3 regions of the Streptomyces sp. NPDC044044 genome follow, and region 2 is predicted to be linked to each of the others. Evidence: riboswitches for the same ligand, from Rfam matches in the RefSeq annotation. Region 2 holds a riboswitch; each other region holds the start of a gene.
The links. Region 2 has a riboswitch for S-adenosylmethionine ahead of AC07AG_RS35715 (aminotransferase class V-fold PLP-dependent enzyme). Riboswitches for the same ligand answer to the same signal wherever they lie in the genome.

Region 1 (3,266 bases), on a different contig from region 2:
ACTGGATGACGGACGAGACGAAGGAGCGCGCGTACGAGAAGCTCGCCACGTTCCGTCCCAAGATCGGCTACCCGGACACCTTCCGCGACTACTCGGCGCTCGAGGTGTCCCCCGACGACCTGCTCGGCAACGCGCACGCGGCGGACGCCTTCGAGTCCGACCGGCAGCTCGCCAAGATCGGTGCGCCGGTGGACCGCGACGAGTGGTTCATGCTGCCGCAGACGGTCAACGCGTACTACAACCCGGGCACCAACGAGATCTGCTTCCCCGCGGGCATCCTGCAGAAGCCGTTCTTCTCGCCCGACGCCGACCCCGCCGAGAACTACGGCGGCATCGGCTCGGTCATCGGCCACGAGATCGGCCACGGCTTCGACGACCAGGGCGCGCAGTACGACGGCGCGGGCAACCTCAACGACTGGTGGACCGCGGCCGACAAGACCGCGTTCGAGGCGAAGTCGAAGGCGCTGGTCAAGCAGTACGACGCCTTCTCGCCCCGCAACCTGCCCGACGAGTTCGTCAACGGCTCCCTGACCGTCGGCGAGAACATCGGCGACCTGGGCGGCCTGACCATCGGGCACACGGCGTACAAGATCGCGCTCGACGGCGCCCCGATGCCCGAGAGCGACGGCACGACCGGCTCGCAGCGGCTCTTCATGAACTGGGCCTACTGCTGGCGCACCAAGCGCCGCAAGGAGCAGGAGCAGCAGTACCTCACCATCGACCCGCACTCGCCGCCCGAGTTCCGGGCCAACATCGTCCGCAACCTCGACGAGTTCCACGAGGCGTTCGGGACGGCGGAGGGCGACGGTCTCTGGCTGGACCGCGCGGAGCGCGTCCGGATCTGGTGATCCACCGGCGGCCGCGGCGATCCTGCCGCGGCCGCCGCTGCGAGAACCGCACAACGGGTGGTCCCTGATGAGGGAGTCCGAGCGGCGAACACACCAGCACGCACGGCCAGGGCTACCTCGACGGCGGGGTGGAGAGCGGGGAACGGGTGGCGCGGGAGGTGCTCGCGGCCCTGGGGTGAGGGCCGTTGGCGTAGAAGGCGGGGTGGGTGTGCAGGCGGCGGACGTAGGCGCGGACGTGGGGGTGGGAGTCGCCGGGCTCGGCCGCGTCCGGAGTGGGGTGGACCAGCGCTGCCCACAAGTCCACGTCCACTGCGGTGAGTTCGTCGCCCACGAGGTACGGGTGGGAGGCCAGACGGCTGTCGAGTCGGTCCAGCGTCTCGTGGGTGAGGGGGCTCGCGAGGAGTTCGTGCCAGGTGTCGATGTGCGCTGCCAGGGCCGATGGGCGCAGGCGAGGGCCGCTGCCGTGCGCGGCGAGGCGGCAGGCGAGGTCGCGCAGGATGTCGGGCGTGTGGTTGCTGACGACGTGCCCGCTCCAGCGGTCGCACAGGGCGGGAACGGTCAAGGGGCCGTCGAAGTGGTGCTCGGTGGCCTCGTAGCAGCGGTGCAGCGCGTCGAGTTCCGCCGCGGTGGTGTGCGGTGTCAGGAGCGTGGTGGTGACCGACTCCCGGAGCCCGAGCAGGTCGAGGGTGATCGAGACGCGCAAGGAGCGCGGACATCCGGCAGAGAGGTACAGGTGGTAGCGGTGCGGCGCCGGGTAGAAGCCGCCGGCCAGGTCGGCGCCGATGCGGCTGCGGATCGGCGCGCGACAGCTGCCGCCCGGGACGGTTTCGTGCGGGGGACACGGATCCGCGAGGGAAGCCGGGTGGGACGGGTGCGACGTGGTCTCGGGCATGGCTCTCCAGACAGGTGAGGGGGCGCGCCGACCGCGCGCACGGCGGCGGTGGCACAGCGGAGGGAGAGGGGTGACGCGTGGACGTCAGACGGCTGGAGCCGATGCGCTGCACACGCGCAGCAGGTCGATGTGCAGCCGTCTGGTCAACACGCGGGGGCGGGGCCGGGGCGCGGACAGGAGAGGCCGCTGGGTGCTGTTCCTCTCACCGACCGCCCTGGACATGTCCACCAGCCCTGCCGTCGAGGCCCGTTGCCACCGGGCCGCGCTTGCCCCGCCGCCACGGCGGGACCCGGTCGTCACCCGGGGCACCCCGTCGCGGCGGAAGGGTTGCCTGTCAGCGGGCCGGGGCCGATGAACCGCTCGGGCAGGGAGCCTGCCGGGCGGGCGCTGACAATCGTGACCGTCCCCGGAAGTCTGGGTCCGGGCACAGGGCCCCGTCAAGAAGGCCGTGCGACTCCCTGCCCGGAGGCGGAACAGAAGGAGTGGCCCGGCGGTTGTCCTTGACGGAGACGGACGACGAGGCGCGTACGGCGATGTGAGGACGCCCATGATCGACGGGCATTGCGCACCGCTGGGACCTCACGTAACGTCCCGAGCAGGTTACGAGTATCGGCGTCAAGCCCTGGCTTGCCGAGCGGAGGTGGCGGACATGTCGGCGGTCTCCGCTGTGCCGTCCACGTCGTCCGTGCTGCCGCCCGTGTCCGACCTGCGTGTCGTCACGATCGCCCCGAGCCGCCAGGTGCATCTGTACTCCCGGCCGCACATCGACCTCCAGCGCGTCGCCGGCGCGCTCTGTCGTTCCTGACCCGTCACCCCGCCGCCGCACCCTCGGAACCGAGGGGCCGGTGTTCTCGTACGGTCGATCAGGAAGGCACTCCTTCGTGTCGTCATCACCCTCACCCTCGTCCGCGTTGCCCTCTTCCGCTCCCTCCGCTGCCTCGCTGCACCTCGCCGTCGCGCTGGACGGCGCGGGCTGGCACCCCGCCGCCTGGCGCGAACCCGACGCCCGCCCAAGGGAGTTGCTCACCGCTCAGTACTGGGCCGATCTGGTCACCGAGGCCGAACGCGGCCTGTTGGACTTCGTGACGATCGAGGACGGACTCGGCCTCCAGTCCTCGCACTTCACCGAACCCGACGGACGCACCGATCAGGTACGAGGGCGGCTCGACGCCGTCCTCATCGCCGCCCGTGTCGCGCCCCTGACCCGTCACATCGGGCTTGTGCCGACCGTGGTGGCCACGCACACGGAGCCCTTCCACATATCCAAGGCGATCGCCACGCTCGACTACGTCAGCGAAGGCCGCGCCGGCGTCCGCGTGCAGGTGTCCGCACGCCGGAACGAGGCCGCGCACTTCGGCCGCCGCACCTTCCCCGCCTTCCGCATCGAGGACCTCGGAACACCGGCCGTACGGGAGTTGACCGCCGACCTCTTCGACGAGGCGGCCGACTACATCGAAGCCGTGCGCAGGCTCTGGGACAGCTGGGAGGACGACGCGGAGATCAGGGACGTCGCCACCGGCCGCTTC
Region 2 (3,266 bases):
GCTCGCGGCGGCCCTCGAACACTGGGCGCACATCCTGACCCGCGACCTGCACGTCACGACGGACCTCTCCCAAGGCCCCGGAACGGGTGCGTCCGGCGGCCTGGGCGCAGGCCTCGCGGCACTGGGCGCCCAGCTCCTGCCCCGCTTCGACGTCCTGCTCGACCACCTGGACCTGGACGCACGCCTGGCCCGCGCCGACCTCGTCGTCACCGCAGAGGGTGCCCTGGACCACCAGACGCCACGCGGCAAGATCCCCGCCGAAGTGGCCCGGCGCGCCAAGCGGTTCGGCCGCCCGGTCCTCGTCCTCGCGGGCACGATCGGCCAGGGCGCGCACCACGTACGGGCCGAGGGCGTGGACGCCTACAGCGCGATCCTGCCCGCGCCGGTCTCGCTCACCGAGGCGCTCGGCCGGGGCGGCGAGTTCCTCACCGACGCGACCGAGCGGGCCCTGCGGATGATCCTGCTGGGGTCACGCCTGAAGGGACGGCCCAGGGCTCAGGCTGCCGTGGTGTCCGGCACGCAACGCCCGTCCTCCGTGCGGTAGTTCCAGCGCGCACCGTCCGCCACGAGCTCCTTGACGGCGCGCACGAAACGGTCCACGTGCTCGTCCGGGGTGCCCGCGCCGAAGCTCACGCGGATCGCGTTCAGCGACTTCTCGCCGGGCGCGGCCTCGGGGGCGCCGCACTCGCCCTGGGTCTGCGGGTCGCTGCCGAGCAGGGTGCGCACCAGCGGGTGGGCGCAGAAGAGACCGTCGCGTACGCCGATGCCGTACTCGGCGGAGAGCGCGGCGGCGAAGTGCGAGCTGTTCCAGCCCTCGACGACGAAGGAGATGACGCCGACGCGCGGCGCGTCGTCGCCGAAGAGCGAGAGCACCTTCACGGCGGGCACGTCGGCGAGGCCCTCGCGCACCTTCGCGATGAGGTGGCGCTCACGGGCGACGAGCTCGTCGAAGCCCGCCTCGGTCAGGGCCTTGCAGGCGGAGGCGATCGAGTACACGCCGATGACGTTCGGCGATCCGGCCTCGTGCCGCGCGGCGGTGTCGTGCCACTCGACGTCGACGCCGCCGTCGCTGCGCCGCGCGACCTTCCGCGAGGCGCCGCCGCCCGCGAGGTACGGCTCGGCCGCCTGCAGCCAGTCGGAACGGCCCGCGAGGACGCCCGAGCCGAAGGGCGCGTACAGCTTGTGACCGGAGAAGGCGACCCAGTCGACGTCCAACTCCTCGATGGAGACCGGGTGGTGGGGCGCGAGCTGCGCGGCGTCCAGGACGATGCGGGCGCCGTGCGCGTGGGCGGCGGCGGCCAGCTCCTTGACCGGCCACAGCTCACCGGTGACGTTCGAGGCGCCGGTCACGCAGACCAGGGCGGGCCCGTAGGGGTCGCGGTCGGCGAGGGCGCGCTCCAGGGTGGCGACGGCCTGGTCGGCGGTGCGCGGCGCGTTCAGGTACGTCACGCGGGCGTCGCGCCACGGCAGGAGCGAGGCGTGGTGCTCGGTCTCGAAGACGAAGACCTGGCAGTCGGCCGGGAGGGCCGCGGCGAGGAGGCCCAGCGAGTCGGTGGTCGAGCGCGTGAAGACGACCTGGTCGTCCTCGCGGCAGCCGAGGAACTCGGCGACGGTGACGCGGCTGTTCTCGAAGAGGTCGGTGGAGAGCTGCGAGAGGTACCCGGCACCGCGGTGCACGCTGCCGTAGTACGGCGCGTACGCGGCCACGTCGTCCCACACCCGCTGCAGCGCGGGGGCGCTCGCCGCGTAGTCGAGCGCCGCGTAGGTCACCTCGCCGCCGGTGACGAGCGGCACGGTGACGTCACGGCCGAGCACCGGCAGCGGCGCGGCACAGCAGGGGTCGGCGGAGGCGGCGGAGGCGGCAGCGGCATCGGTGGTGGTGGTGGCGACAGAGCGTGCGGACATGGCGAACTCCCGTGGGAAGGCAGGCGAGTTCACTGCGAGGGCGCCGTCACGGCGCTGCAGTGATGAAGAGAAAAGGGGGTGCGGAAAAGGGGCCGGAAAGCCCTATCGCATTCGCTTGCTCACGAGACTGCTCCCTTGAGGACCAGGACCCCAGGGTTCGCAGGGGTCCGCGCTTGCCATGGACCTTGCTGTCCACGGCCTGGTCTTCACCCGGGGCACCCCGCCACGGACGGAGGGTTGCCGGACAGCGAGCCGGGGCCTAATCGCTGTCACTCATGACCTGCGCAGCATCTTGCCACACGATCTTCCCGGTGCCCACCGCAGTCCGGGATCCGGACTGCGGTGTGCGCCACATTCACCTGTTGCTGGCCGACACCCAGCGCTCCAGGGCCTTCTTCGCGGCCCCGGAGTCGATCGAATCGGCCGCCTGCGCGATGCCCCCGCGGATCTGCTCCACGAGGCTCCCCTCGCCCGGCGAGAGGGCCACCAGGGCCGCCGCCGAGTTGAGCAGCACGGCGTCCCGCACGGGCCCGGTCTCGCCGTCCAGGAGGCGCAGCGCCACCTCGGCGTTGTACGACGCGTCGGCGCCCCGCAGCGCCTCCACGGGGACGAGGTCGATGCCGACGTCGCGCGGGTCGAAGGACTCCTCGCGCACGGCGCCGTCCCGCACCACCCAGACCCGGGAGGTCGACGTGGTCGTCAGCTCGTCGAGGCCGTCGTCACCGCGGAAGACGAGGGAGGAGTGCCCGCGCTCGGCGAAGACGCCTGCCACGATCGGCGCCATCCGCGCGTCGGCGACGCCGACGGCCTGGGAGCGCACCCGGGCCGGGTTGGTGAGCGGACCCAGGAGGTTGAACACGGTCCTGATCCCCAGCTGGCTGCGCGCACCGCCCGCGTACCGCAGCGCCGGGTGGAACTTCACCGCGAAGCAGAAGGTGATCCCCGCCTCCTCCGCGACCTCGACGACCCGCCGCGGGGTGAGCTCGAGGTTCACGCCGAGCTTCTCGAGCACGTCGGAGGCGCCGCTGGCCGACGACGCGGCGCGATTGCCGTGCTTGACGACCTTCGCGCCCGCGCCTGCGATGACGATCGCGGACATCGTGGAGATGTTGACGGTCTTGGCACCGTCACCGCCCGTGCCGACGATGTCGACGGTCCGCCCCGGCACCTCGATCACATTGGCGTGCTCGTACATGGTGCGCACGAGACCGGAGATCTCCTCCACGGTCTCGCCCTTGGCCCGCAGCGCCACGACGAAGCCGGCGATCTGCGCGTCGGTGGCCTCGCCCCGCATGATGCGGTCCATCGCCCAGGCCGTGTCGTCGGCGCTCTGGTCGTTCCCGTCGAGCAGGCCGTTCAGC
Region 3 (3,266 bases), on a different contig from region 2:
GCGCCGCCATGTCCGCGGGCGTTGTCGGGCAGCCCATGACCGTGTTGCCGATGGTCCTGAAGTCGCCGTACAGCGATTCGTCGTAGCGCTTGGCGAAGGGCTCGATCACATCCGCGGCGGCGGGTGCGGCCACGGCGCCGAGCGCCCCTGCCGCGAGTCCGGCCGTGGCCATGGCCACACCGCCGATGCGTCGCGCGCTTCCCATTACCTGTCTGACCCACATAAATGGGAAATGTAGACAAAACGCCCGGCTTTGGGCTGTTACGCCACGCGGCGAGCCGTGTACTCCGCGATGTCGGCCATCGGCGGCCGCTCCTCGGTGTCCACCGAATGGGTACGCGGCTCGAACCCGTCCTCGCCCCGCTCGAACTGCGTGAGCTCGGGGCGTACGAGATGGCCGCGCGCCAGCCGCAGCTGCGCCGTCCGGTAGATCGCCGCCGCCATCCGGCCGAGCGCCTGCCCGTCCTGGTGACGGTGCTTGCGCACGCCGACGTCGACCTGCGCGAGCGCGTCCAGGCCCACCGTGTGCAGCGCGTCGACGAGCAGGCCCAGCTCCACTCCGTAACCGACGGGGAACGGCAGCCGCTCCAGGAGGGACCTGCGTGCCGCGTACTCGCCGCCCAGCGGCTGTACGAACCCGGCCAGTTGGGGCCAGTGCATGTTCAGCAGCGGGCGCGCCATCAGCTCGGTGACCCGGCCTCCCTGACCTGCGGTTCCGGCCAGCGGGCGGTCGTACATCGCCTTCACGAAGTCCACGTCGGGCTCGGTCAGGAGCGGGCCGACGATGCCGGTGACGAAGTCCGCCGAGAACTCCCTGAGGTCCGCGTCGACGAACGCGACGATGTCACCGCCGGTCACCAGGAGTGAGCGCCACAGGACCTCGCCCTTGCCGGGCACGGCCGGGATGCGCGGCAGGATCCCGTCCCTGTGCACGACCCGCGCGCCCGCATCGCGCGCGACCTCGGCCGTGCGGTCCCGGGACCCGGAGTCGATCACCACGAGCTCGTCCACCAGGCAGGCCTTCTCGACCAGCTCGCGGCGGATCTCGGCGACGATCTCCCCGACCGTCTCCTCCTCGTCGAGCGCGGGCAGGACGACACTCACCGAGGCTCCCGACGCCCGTTTGGCGGCGACGAGTGCGCTGAGCGGACGGTCGGCAACGGACCAGGAACGCCTGGTCAGCCAGCGCTCGGCCTCTTCCAGCACGGGTTGCTCCTCCTGTGTGTGGCCTACATGTGATCCATCTCGCGGTTCGGACGACTATCTCAAGGGTCCAGGCCGTCGGTTACAGTCTTGAACAACGCGGATGACCATCGCATGTCGGGGGTCGACGCGTAACAAATGCCCTGGGCCCCTGAAGCCCCGGCGCCATACCGCTCATCCAGAGGGGCAGAGGGATACGGCCCGTTGAAGCCCCGGCAACCATCCCGCCGACCGCGCACGCGAGGTCTCGGTGGGGAAGGTGCCAATTCCGTCTCGTGACGAGATGCGTCACGGGGAAGATGAGGAGAAAGGGCCTCGCCTCCATGGCTGCGCAGACTGTCGCAACGAACGAAAACACCCCCTCCACCACGGGTTCTGTGGACCTCGGCCCCGCATCGGGCCTTTCCTGCCGCGAGTGCGGCGAGCTGTACGCCCTCGGCCCGATCTTCGCCTGCGAGGCCTGTTTCGGCCCGCTCGAAGTGGCGTACGACCTGCCGACCGGTGACCCCGAGGCGCTCCGGAAGCAGATCGAGTCCGGCCCCGACAACATCTGGCGCTACGCGCCCCTGCTGCCCGTCCCTGCGGACGTGGCGTCCAAGCCGAACATCAACCCCGGCTGGACCAAGCTCGTCAAGGCGGACAACCTCGCGCGTGAACTCGGCGTCGCACAGGGCAAGTTGTTCGTCAAGGACGACTCCGGCAACCCGACGCACTCCTTCAAGGACCGTGTCGTCGCGCAGGCCATCGAGGCGGCGCGCGCGTTCGGCTTCACCACCCTCTCCTGCTCCTCCACCGGCAACCTTGCCGGTGCCGTGGGCGCCGCCGCAGCCCGCGCCGGCTTCCGCTCCTGCGTGTTCATCCCGCACGACCTGGAGCAGGGCAAGGTCGTCATGGCCGCGGTCTACGGCGGCGAGCTCGTCGGCATCGAGGGCAACTACGACGACGTGAACCGCTTCTGCTCCGAGCTCATCGGCGACCCGCTGGGCGAGGGCTGGGGCTTCGTGAACGTCAACCTGCGGCCGTACTACGGCGAGGGCTCCAAGACCCTCGCGTACGAGATCTGCGAGCAGCTGGGGTGGGTCCTTCCCGACCAGCTGGTCATCCCGATCGCCTCGGGCTCGCAGCTCACGAAGATCGACAAGGGGCTCAAGGAGCTCATCGCGCTCGGCCTCGTCGAGGACAAGCCCTACAAGATCTTCGGTGCCCAGGCCGAGGGCTGCTCCCCGGTGTCGACCGCCTTCAAGGCCGGGCACGACGTCGTACGCCCGCAGAAGCCGGACACCATCGCCAAGTCGCTGGCCATCGGCAACCCCGCCGACGGGCCGTACGTCCTGGACATCGCGCGTCGCACGGGCGGTGCGGTGGAGGACGTGAACGACGAGCAGGTCGTCGACGCGATCAAGCTGCTCGCCAGGACCGAGGGGATCTTCGCGGAGACCGCCGGTGGTGTGACCGTGGGCGTCACGAAGAAGCTGATCGAGGCGGGGCTCATCGACCCCTCGCTGACCACGGTGGTCCTGAACACCGGTGACGGCCTCAAGACGCTTGACGCTGTCGCTGAGACTTCGCAGGCCACCGCTACCATCCGGCCCAGCCTTGACGCGTTCCGCGCCGCAGGGCTTGCAGGCTGAGCCTGTTCGCTTGACTGCGAGCCGGCTGTGGCTGGTCGCGCAGTTCCCCGCGCCCCTGAAGGGGCGCCCCAGACGGGCGCCCCTCCTGAACTACCGAGGTGAATTCATGAGCGTCAAGGTCCGCATCCCCACCATTCTTCGCACCTACACCGGCGGTCAGTCCGAGGTCGCCGCCGAGGGGGCGACCCTCTCCGAGGTCATCGCCGACCTGGAGGCCAAGCACGCCGGTATCGCGGCCCGTGTCCTGGACGACCAGGGCAAGCTGCGGCGCTTCGTGAACGTGTACGTGAACGACGACGACGTCCGGTTCGAGCAGGGCCTTCAGACGGCGACGCCGGACGGCGCGGGGGTCTCGATCATTCCCGCCGTCGCCGGTGGTTGATCCTTTAAAGAAACACCCTGCGTAATCTTCATTGCCCCCTCCGCGAGAGA

Region 1: it holds a riboswitch for S-adenosylmethionine, as region 2 does, so the genes downstream of both, AC07AG_RS01590 (glutathione S-transferase C-terminal domain-containing protein) here and AC07AG_RS35715 (aminotransferase class V-fold PLP-dependent enzyme) in region 2, are expected to answer to the same signal.
Region 3: it holds a riboswitch for S-adenosylmethionine, as region 2 does, so the genes downstream of both, thrC (threonine synthase) here and AC07AG_RS35715 (aminotransferase class V-fold PLP-dependent enzyme) in region 2, are expected to answer to the same signal.

What each region holds. Positions count from the first base shown of each region.
Region 1 is NZ_JBWKFG010000001.1:333,429-336,694, forward strand. It holds gene AC07AG_RS01585 (M13 family metallopeptidase) at 1-848, shown strand, start outside; gene AC07AG_RS01590 (glutathione S-transferase C-terminal domain-containing protein) at 961-1,740, opposite strand; SAM riboswitch class IV at 1,998-2,142, opposite strand; gene AC07AG_RS01595 (putative leader peptide) at 2,390-2,545, shown strand; gene AC07AG_RS01600 (LLM class flavin-dependent oxidoreductase) at 2,652-3,266, shown strand, end outside.
Region 2 is NZ_JBWKFG010000010.1:460,272-463,537, forward strand. It holds gene AC07AG_RS35710 (glycerate kinase family protein) at 1-544, shown strand, start outside; gene AC07AG_RS35715 (aminotransferase class V-fold PLP-dependent enzyme) at 496-1,905, opposite strand; SAM riboswitch class IV at 2,070-2,186, opposite strand; gene trpD (anthranilate phosphoribosyltransferase) at 2,261-3,266, opposite strand, start outside.
Region 3 is NZ_JBWKFG010000005.1:144,811-148,076, forward strand. It holds gene AC07AG_RS20280 (DUF7927 domain-containing protein) at 1-172, opposite strand, end outside; gene AC07AG_RS20285 (glucosyl-3-phosphoglycerate synthase) at 262-1,206, opposite strand; SAM riboswitch class I at 1,375-1,509, shown strand; gene thrC (threonine synthase) at 1,527-2,834, shown strand; gene AC07AG_RS20295 (MoaD/ThiS family protein) at 2,941-3,216, shown strand.